DNA from 2 places in the Agrobacterium tumefaciens genome. Region 1 is predicted to be linked to the other one. Evidence: riboswitches for the same ligand, from Rfam matches in the RefSeq annotation. Region 1 holds a riboswitch; the other holds the start of a gene.
What was found. Region 1 has a riboswitch for cobalamin ahead of metE (5-methyltetrahydropteroyltriglutamate--homocysteine S-methyltransferase). Riboswitches for the same ligand answer to the same signal wherever they lie in the genome.

Region 1 (5,014 bases):
TCGGTGTGGGAAAGGCTGCCGTGCAGGCGCAGGGCCGCCATAACCGACAGGCTGTTTTTCTGGCGCACCAGTTCCGTACTTGCAATGGCGGACATGGGCTGGGGCCTGCTCCCTGAACGGCTTTTTCCTGTGGTGTTGACCCCCGTCTGATGGCGCATGCCAGAGCGAAGATCAAGGCACCCGGATGCTGCCCGCAGCCGTTGTTGACAGCATTGGGAATCTCTGACATTAATTTTCTCGACTGTCGAGAAAATTGTGCAATCACAGAGACCGTCAGCTTTTTTCCGGGCGTTTTCCCTGCATGGAGGTGTGGGGCTTCGCCCTTACCGGGAGGACATCATGAATTCGTTTGCCAAGCTTTTGGCGGGTACGGCCGTACTCGTTTCCCTGCATACCGCCGCCATCGCGGCTGATCTCGTCGTTGGCGTTTCCTGGTCGAATTTCCAGGAAGAGCGCTGGAAGACGGATGAGGCGGCCATCAAGGCAGCACTCGACAAGGCCGGCGCGAAATACATTTCCGCCGATGCGCAGTCTTCTGCCGCAAAGCAGCTGACCGATGTGGAGTCGCTGATTTCGCAGGGCGCCAATGCGCTGATCATTCTGGCGCAGGATAGCGACGCGATTGGCCCGGCGGTGGAGAAGGCCGTTGCCGAAGGCATTCCGGTTGTTGGTTATGACCGCCTGATCGAAAATCAGAACGCCTTCTACATCACCTTCGACAACAAGGAAGTTGGCCGTCTTCAGGCTGCCGAAGTTTTCAAGGTCAAGCCGGAAGGTAACTACGTCTTCATCAAGGGCTCGTCTTCCGACCCGAATGCGGACTTCCTGTTCGCCGGCCAGCAGGAAGTGCTGAAGGCCGCCATTGACGGTGGCAAGATCAAGAATGTCGGCGAAGCCTATACCGATGGCTGGAAGCCGGAAAATGCCCAGAAGAACATGGAACAGTTCCTGACCAAGAATAACAATAAGGTCGATGCGGTCGTTGCCTCGAATGACGGCACGGCCGGTGGCGCTATTGCCGCTCTCGCTGCGCAGGGCATGGCCGGTTCGGTTCCCGTTTCCGGTCAGGATGCAGACTTCGCGGCACTTAACCGCGTTGCGCTTGGCACGCAGACGGTATCGGTCTGGAAAGACAGCCGCGAACTCGGCAAGGAAGCAGCCGGCATCGCGCTGGAACTGGCCGGCGGCAAGAAGATGACGGAAATCAAGGGCGTCACCAGCTTTGATGGCGGTCCGAAAAAGGTAGCGATGCAGTCGGTCTTCCTCAAGCCGATCGCGATCACCAAGGACAATCTGAACGTCGTCATCGATGCCGGCTGGATCAAGAAGGAAACGGCCTGCCAGGGTGTGAAGGCCGGAACCGTGAAGGCCTGCGACTAAGACCCAAGGGTCCAGCTTTGGGCGCTGCGCCACATCGGTGGCGTGGCGCCTTTCAGATGTAAGGAGGACCGGCAGTTCATGGCCGATATGACCCAATCCAATTCCACAGCGTCGCAAAAGACGGAAAAGACAGGCTCGATAACGCGCTTCATCAGTGCCACGGAGCTGGATACCAGGCTGCTCGGCATGGTCGGGGCGCTTCTTCTGATCTGGATCGGATTTCATATCCTGTCTGGCGGCCTGTTCCTGACGCCGCGAAACCTCTGGAACCTTTCAGTGCAGACCGCGTCCGTGGCTGTCATGGCAACCGGCATGGTGCTTGTCATCGTCACCCGCAATATCGATCTGTCGGTCGGGTCGATCCTCGGTTTTTCCGGCATGATCATGGGGGTCATGCAGGCAGAAATCCTGCCGCAGCTTCTCGGCTTCGAACATTGGGCGACATGGATCGTCACGCTTCTCACCGGCATTCTCGTCGGCGGCGCGATCGGCATGTTGCAGGGCTCGATCATCGCTTTCCTGAACGTGCCGTCCTTCATCGTCACGCTCGGCGGGTTGCTGGTCTGGCGCGGTGGCACCTGGTTTATTACCAGCGGGCGTACCGTTGCGCCGATGGATTCCACCTTCCGTCTGATGGGCGGCGGCACCAATGGCTCGATTGGCGCGACATGGAGCTGGATCGCCGCTGTCGTGGCCTGCGTCGCCATCGTGGCGGCCATCCTGAATTCCCGCCATCAGCGTCGCCGTTTCGGTTTTCCGCTGCGGCCGGTCTGGGCGGAATATTTTCTGGTGGCGCTCGGCTGCCTCATTGTTATCGGTTTTGTGGCGGTGGTGAACAGCTACCCCTGGCCTATCAACATTGCCCGCAACTATGCTGACGCCAATGGCATAACCTGGCCGGAAGGCGGGTTGTTCATTGCGCACGGCATTGCCGTTCCGGTGCTGATGGCGCTTGCGGTTGGTGCGGTCATGACCTTCATCGCCACGCGGCTGCGCTTCGGGCGTTATGTCTTCGCCATTGGCGGCAACCCGGAGGCTGCGGAGTTGGCCGGCATCAAGACCCGCTGGGTCACGGTCAAGATCTTCACGCTGATGGGCGTTCTCTGCGCCATCGCCGCAGCCATCTCGACCGCTCGCCTCAATGCGGCCACCAATGCGCAAGGGGAGCTGGACGAGCTTTACACCATCGCGGCGGCTGTCATCGGCGGCACCTCGCTTGCCGGCGGTGTCGGCACCATAGCGGGCGCGATGCTCGGCGCGCTCGTCATGCAGTCGCTGCAATCCGGCATGGTGCTGGTGGGTATTGATACGCCCTTCCAGCGCATCGTCGTCGGTGTGGTTCTGGTCGTCGCCGTCTGGCTCGACACCATCTACCGCGCCCGCGCCAAGTAAGAACCGAGGAGAACTCCTATGACGGACCAAGTCACGCCCCTCGTGGAAATGCGCAATATTTCCATTTCCTTCGGCGGCATCCATGCGGTGGAAAACGCCTCTGTTGACCTTTTCCCCGGTGAGGTGGTCGCCCTTCTCGGCCACAACGGCGCGGGCAAATCGACCCTTATCAAGATCCTCTCCGGCGCCTACCGGCGCGATGGCGGCGATATCCTCATCAATGGCGAGGATGCGGATATCCGTAATCCCCGCGACGCTAAGAAATACGGCATCGAGACCATCTACCAGACGCTGGCCGTGGCCGACAATGTCGATGCGGCGGCCAATCTTTATCTCGGTCGCGAGCTGAAAACGAAATGGGGCACGCTTGACGATGTCGCCATGGAAGCCTCAGCCCGCGAGGTGATGGGGCGTCTCAATCCCAATTTCCGGCGGTTCAAGGAGCCGGTGAAGGCGCTGTCCGGTGGCCAGCGGCAGTCCGTCGCCATTGCCCGCGCCATTCTGTTCGATGCCCGTATCCTCATCATGGATGAGCCAACGGCGGCACTCGGGCCGCAGGAGACGGCGCAGGTGGGCGATCTCGTCAAGGAGCTGAAACGGCAGGGCATCGGCATCTTCCTCATCAGCCACGATATTCACGATGTCTTCGATCTTGCCGACCGGGTCTTCGTGATGAAAAACGGCAAGGTTGTCGGCCATGCCCGGACTGAGGATGTCACTAAAGACGAGGTTCTGGGCATGATCATTCTCGGCAAGGTGCCCTCGGGTGCCGTTCCGGGGCCGGGCGCGGTCGCATCCTGAAATGGGGAAATAAAGACATAAAGATTTCTTTATGTCTATTGACATCGTGACGCCTGTGGTGAGAAATGCTGACGTCATGGTTCTCCGGGCCTGAATGTTTCAATCTCGGAGCTAAGAGGGAATCCGGTGCGCCGACGATCGGCAAGGCCGGAGCTGCCCCCGCAACTGTAAGCGGCGAGCCTTTGTCCATCCACGTCACTGGGGTGAAAACCCCCGGGAAGACGGGCAAAGGCGACGACCCGTAAGCCAGGAGACCTGCCAGGACAAAATAACGTCCACGGGCGGGGTGTCCCGGTGGTTGCTGCAATGGTTCGGCAAAGGTCGGGCCTGCACGCGTCCGCTTTACCCATGCCCCCACAACCAAATGGGGTATGACAATGCCAAACAAGACCATTCCAGTCGCATCGCTCGGTTTTCCGAGAATTGGCTGCCATCGCGAATTGAAGTTCGCGCTTGAAGGCTTCTGGTCGGGAAAGATTCCCGAGACGGAACTTCTTGAAACCGCCGCCAGGCTGCGCGCCGAAAACTGGGTGCTTCAGCGCGAGAAGGGGATCGCCCACATCCCCTCCAATGATTTCTCCCTCTATGATCATGTTCTTGATACAGCCGTGATGGTGGGTGCCATTCCGTCGGTCTACGGATGGGAAGGTGGAGACGTTTCCCTGTCGACCTATTTCGCCATGGTGCGTGGCAGCCAGAGCGAGGCCCATGCGGGTTGCGGCCACGCCCACGGGGCAGATGACCTTCACGGGTTGGGCGTTCGGGCGCTGGAAATGACCAAGTGGTTCGACACGAATTATCATTACATGGTGCCGGAGGTTTCCGAGGATCAGCATTTCGTGCTCACCTCGCAAAAGCCGGTCGAGCATTTTCTTGAGGCGAAGGCGCTCGGCATTCACACTCGTCCCGTCATCCTCGGTCCGGTCACCTTCCTGAAACTTGCCAAGGCGCGGGAGGCCGTTTTCAAGCCGCTCGATCTGCTGGCGAAGCTATTGCCTGTTTACGAAGAACTGCTGCGCCGTCTGCATGCGGCCGGTGCGAACTGGGTACAGATAGACGAACCAGTTGCCGCGTTGGACCTTTCCGAGGGTGAACGCCATGCGCTCACAATGGCCTATCAGACCTTGTCGAAAGCCGCGCCGGACCTGAAAATCCTCGTCGCCACCTATTTCGGCGGGCTTGAGGACAATCTGGAAACCGTTGTGGCACTTCCGGTCGCGGGTCTTCATATTGATCTGGTGCGTGCGTCCAATGAGTTCGAGGCTGTGCTGAAGGCTTTGCCCGCAAATCGCGTCCTTTCGCTCGGTGTCATTGATGGTCGTAACATCTGGCGTGCCGATCTTGCGGCAATCGTTGATCGGCTGGAAGCGGCCATTGCCGCGCGGGGCGTAGAAGCGTTTCAAATTGCTCCTTCCTGCTCGCTGCTGCATGTTCCCGTCGA
Region 2 (5,014 bases), 180 kb from region 1:
GCATCATACGGATGATGCCTTCATCCACCATGCGCACGACCTTCACCGTTTCCGGGATTGCATCGATGTGAAACTGGTCGACACCTGCGCCGATCGAAAACAGGATTTCGAGATTGCGGTAACGCGCGATATCCTCTGGCACCGTCCATGTGATGAGGTAACGCACCGCATCGGGATCGACAGTGGCGGCATCAATTGAAAACGGCAGGCCCGGCAGTTCGGTGGCGAGAGCCTGCCGGAAGATTTCGCCGCGCTTTGCGTCGGAATTGAAGAGAAACGTCATCTGAAATCCGTCATTCGGTTAAGCGGCGCAGCGGCGGCCGAGTGTTTCCAGCATCGACTGGCAGGCGAAAAGTTCGCCCTCGGTTATGAATTCGTCCGGCTTGTGGGCGCGGCCGATATCGCCCGGGCCGCAAATGATGGCATCTATTCCCGCCGCCTGGAAAAGTCCGGCCTCCGTACCGTAGCTGACGGCTGCGAGGTTGGGGGTGCCGGTCAGTTGTTCCAGAAGCAAAGCAAGCGGCGCTTCGGCTGGAAGCGATAATGCGGGGTAAGCGCTCATCGGTGTCCATTCGATATCGACGCCCGTTGCGGCAAGCGCTTCGACGGCGCTTTGTACCGGCTCCAGCAGGGCGAGTGGTAAGACGCCCGAAATTGCCCGCGCTTCCAGTTCGATGGTGCAATGATCGGGGATGATGTTGATCGCCTGCCCGCCCTTGACCGTGCCGATCTGCAGCGAGGAATAGGGCGGCTCGAAGGTCGCCTCGAAAGGTCCCCGCGTCAGCGTATCGGCGGTTTGGACCGCCTTTGCCATGATGCCGGTCATCAGGTGAATGGCGTTTATCCCCTGATCCGGGCGTGAGGAATGGCCGGACCGGCCGCGCAGGGTGATGCGCGCTGCGGCCTTGCCCTTATGGGCGCGAACGGCGCGCATATTGCTGGGTTCGCCGATGATGGCACCCGCCGGCGGGGCACAAAGCTGCGGCAAGCTGGCGATGAGATGGGGGACACCACGGCAGCCCGCCTCCTCGTCATAGGAAAAGGCAATATGCACCGGCCGTTCAAGCGCCATGCGCGAAAATGCCGGTGCTGCAGCGAGCACAGTGGCGAGAAACCCTTTCATGTCGGTGGTTCCGCGCCCGTAAAGCCGGTCGTTTTCGGTTCTCAACCGAAACGGATCGGAAGACCATTCCGGTTCTCCGGCCGGCACCACATCCATGTGGCCGGAGAGGATATAACCGGCGCGATCGGCCGGGCCGAACGTGGCGAAGAGATTGGCGCGGTCGCCCTCCGGACCCGGCAACAGCGAGACTTTCGCGCCCTGGCTTTCCAGGTAGTCGGCGATCCATCCGGCAATATCGCCATTGGCGGTGCCGACGACGGACGGGAAGGCGACGAGACGCTCAAGGATTTCGATTGCGTTCATGGTCGTCCCCGCTGGTCGTCCCTACTGGCCGGTCGTTTATGCTGGCCGGATTATTCCTCGCAGAAGCTTAGAGTGGCCGGCGGCGTTTATCTGCTGAAATGCCGATGATTTCGGTAGATTGTTGTGTCCTTCCAGTGCTTTCAGAAAATTCCTGCCGGCAGGGCCGGTTATCTTCGGATGTCATGGGCTGGGCTGCCGGGACCGAAGGTTCCGCGCCGGAGGGAATGAGAGCCGTTTGCTATGGAGCTGCTCAAAGTCGATAGTTTCGAGTTGCGGACCGTGGATATCGCGGATGTGGAGGCGGATCACCTGCATGCCCTCTCCATGGCTGTCGGATGGCGGTATCATGCCAATGAATGGTGTTTCCTGCGCCAATGCGGTGTCGGCCTTGCGGCGCTGGACGAGATCAACCGGGTTGTCGCGACCGCCATGCTTTTTCCCTATGATCGGGCTTTTGCGACGCTTGGCATGGTCATCGTTTCCCCACGCCTGCAGGGGCAGGGCGTAGCACCCTGGCTGGTCAGGCAGCTTGTGGCGAAATATCCTGCCGCTGCCTTGCGGTTGAATGCCACGGAGGGGTCGCGGCGGCTTTTTGCGGGGCTCGGTTTTACCGGAGATACGGAAAGGGTGCATCTTCTGCGCGGCAAGGCCCGCTGCACCACTGAAACGCCGCAGCTTGGCAAGAAACAGAGGATCGAGCCGGTTTCAGAAGATCATCTGTCCGCCGTGGAAGATCTGGACCGGGAGGCTTTCGGCGTTTCACGCCGGGGCGTGCTGCAGCGTCTCCTGCGGGAAAACACCGGCTATGGCCTGTTCGAGGCGGATCGTCTGGCCGCCTTCGCGCTGCGGCGGGCGGCAGGGCGGGGCCACATCATCGGCCCGGTGGTTGCAGAGGGGGAAGCCGAGGCAGTCGCGCTGGTCAGGCGGCATTTTGCCGATCTCGACGACCAGCTTGTCCGGCTCGATGCCGTGCGCGATGACGGTTTTTTCACCGATTTTCTGGCGCAATCCGGGCTGGTGGTGATTGAAACACTGACGACGATGTCAAAAAATGCACCGCAGCCGGCAGGCACCGGCTCTGCTGGTATCTTTGCTCTGGCAGGCCCATCCCTTTGCTGAAGCACGCCGCTTCCCATCGAATTCATGTCACGCATTTTGGGTTCCTGTCGTGTGCATGCGTTTGTCGCAGGACAGTTTTCACACCCTTGGGAGACATTCTTTGGCGATTGACGCCTCGCCTCTTGCCCCTTATGTGAGAAGACGACGGTTCCTGCAGCCGAAAGGCGAAGGGATTAATAGGGAACATGGTGCGGGTGATTTTCATCGCCCAATGCCGTGGCTGCCCCCGCAACTGTAAGCGGATTGCCGCTCATCCCCGTGACGCCTTAAAGGCGTCATGCCACTGCATTCTCCGGAATGCGGGAAGGCAGATGAACGGCGCAAATCCGTGAGCCAGGAGACCTGCCGTCAAAATATGAACCATCGTTACGGGCGGGGAAGCCCGGAGGAGGAAATTGTAATGTTATTTCATAACATTTGGTTTGCGTCCCGTCGTTGTTCTCCGTACAAGACGTTCCGCTGTTGCTGCGCGTTCTAACGCCTGCTGCTCTGGAACAAGCGATTTAATTTCGACTGGAGAACACATGTTTAATCCTGGACGCCTGCCGGCCTATGCCGGCCTTCTGGCCGCTGTGCTTGCGGTTTTGCCTGCCGCTTCCGCTCATGCTGCCGAAACGGTCTATCCCCTGACGATCAACAGCTGCGGTCAGGACATCACCTTCAAACAGGCGCCCGCCCGCACGGTATCCGTTGGCCAGAGCACGACCGAGGTCCTTTATCTGCTGGGCGTTGCCGACAGGGTGATGGGTACGGCGCTGTGGATCGGCCCGGTTTTGAAGGGTTACGAGGAGGCCAACGCCAAGGTGGAGCGGCTGGCCGACAATGATCCGAGTTTTGAGGCCGTTGTCGGCAAGAGGCCCGATCTCGTAACGACGCAGTTCCAGTGGCAGATCGGCCCCGAAGGTGTTGTCGGAACACCGGCGCAATTCGCCGAACTCGGTATTCCCGTTTATACCTCGCCTGCCGATTGCGTCGGCAAGGATAATTCCGGCGGCGGTGACGGCGTGCGCAAGACTGGCTTCACCATGGAGCTGATCTATCAGGAAATCCGCGATCTCGCGAAAATCTTCAACGTGCAGGATCGCGGCGAAGAGGTTGTCGCCGATCTGAAGAAACGTGAGGAGGCAGCCCGCGCCAAGATCGCTTCGGCGAATGGCAAGATTTCCGCCGTCTTCTGGTTCTCCAGCGCCGAACTGGATATCGACCCTTATGTGGCGGGCCGCCATGGCGCGCCCGGTTACATCATGTCGGCGCTCGGGCTGAAGAATGTCATCGAAAGCGATGAGGAATGGCCGACCGTTGGCTGGGAAACCATCGCCAAGGCCAATCCGTCCGTCATCGTCGCTGGCAAGATGGATCGCCGCCGTTTCCCGGCCGATGACGTTGCCGTCAAGCACAAGTTCCTCGCGGACGACCCCGTGGCCAGCATCATGCCCGCCGTCAAGCAAGGCCATGTCTTCGACATGGATGCGCAGGCGATGAACCCGACCATCCGCACGATCGAAGGCATTGAAACGCTGGCCGAGGCGATTTCGGCCGCCGGTCTCGCCAAGTGAACGGTTTTTCCGTCAATCTCGGCAGGGCGGGGCTGGCTTTTGCCGCGCTCGCCCTGCTGCTCGTCGCGCTGATGGCCGGAGCGGCCATCGGTGAGACCGCCATTCCCTTCGACGTGGTGGCGAAAACCATCGCCAATCGTGTCTTCCATGCCGGTTACCCGCTGGAGCCGCTGGATGAGGGTATCGTCTGGAGTTACCGTCTGAGCCGCGCCGTTGTCGCCGCCTGTTGCGGCGCTTCGCTGGCGCTTGCCGGTGCGGTGCTGCAATCGCTTTTGCGCAACCCGCTGGCCGACCCCTATATTCTCGGCATTTCCGCAGGCGCATCCACCGGAGCGGTGGCGGTCGCGCTTCTGGGTATCGGGGCAGGCTTTCTGACCATGCCGGTGGGGGCGCTGATCGGGGCTTTTGTTGCGTTCTCGCTGGTCAGCCTTCTGGCGGTGCGCGCCGGCCATGGCAACAGCGCCATCATTCTGGCCGGCGTGGCCGGTTCGCAGCTGTTCAATGCCATGACCTCGTTCATCGTCACCAAATCCGCCAATGCCGAACAGGCGCGCGGCATCATGTTCTGGCTTCTCGGTAATCTTTCCGGTGTGCGCTGGCCCGATGTCTGGATGGCTTTGCCGGTCAGTATCGCTGGTCTTGCGGTGTGCCTCTGGTATTCCCGGGCGCTGGATGCCTTCGCTTTCGGCGGTCAGGCCGCCGCCTCGCTCGGAATTCCGGTGCGCCGGACCTATGCGGTGTTGATCTCGGTTTCGGCGATCATGACGGCGGTGATGGTGTCGCTGGTCGGTTCCATCGGCTTTGTCGGTCTTGTCATTCCGCATGCGGCGCGCATCTTCGTCGGCGTTCGCCATGGCATGTTGCTGCCGGTGACGGCGTTGACCGGTGCTGTTTTCATGATCGTCGCCGATAT

Region 2: another riboswitch for cobalamin. It lies ahead of CFBP6623_RS17320 (ABC transporter substrate-binding protein); the one in region 1 lies ahead of metE (5-methyltetrahydropteroyltriglutamate--homocysteine S-methyltransferase).

Annotation. Positions count from the first base shown of each region.
Region 1 covers NZ_CP039904.1:648,319-653,332, reverse strand. Annotated here, with positions in the region: gene CFBP6623_RS18180 (ROK family transcriptional regulator) at 1-95, opposite strand, end outside; gene xylF (D-xylose ABC transporter substrate-binding protein) at 340-1,380, shown strand; gene CFBP6623_RS18170 (sugar ABC transporter permease) at 1,468-2,772, shown strand; gene CFBP6623_RS18165 (ATP-binding cassette domain-containing protein) at 2,791-3,573, shown strand; cobalamin riboswitch at 3,634-3,850, shown strand; gene metE (5-methyltetrahydropteroyltriglutamate--homocysteine S-methyltransferase) at 3,951-5,014, shown strand, end outside.
Region 2 covers NZ_CP039904.1:467,508-472,521, reverse strand. Annotated here, with positions in the region: gene CFBP6623_RS17335 (2-hydroxyacid dehydrogenase) at 1-283, opposite strand, end outside; gene argE (acetylornithine deacetylase) at 302-1,426, opposite strand; gene CFBP6623_RS17325 (GNAT family N-acetyltransferase) at 1,667-2,545, shown strand; cobalamin riboswitch at 2,674-2,909, shown strand; gene CFBP6623_RS17320 (ABC transporter substrate-binding protein) at 3,070-4,101, shown strand; gene CFBP6623_RS17315 (FecCD family ABC transporter permease) at 4,098-5,014, shown strand, end outside.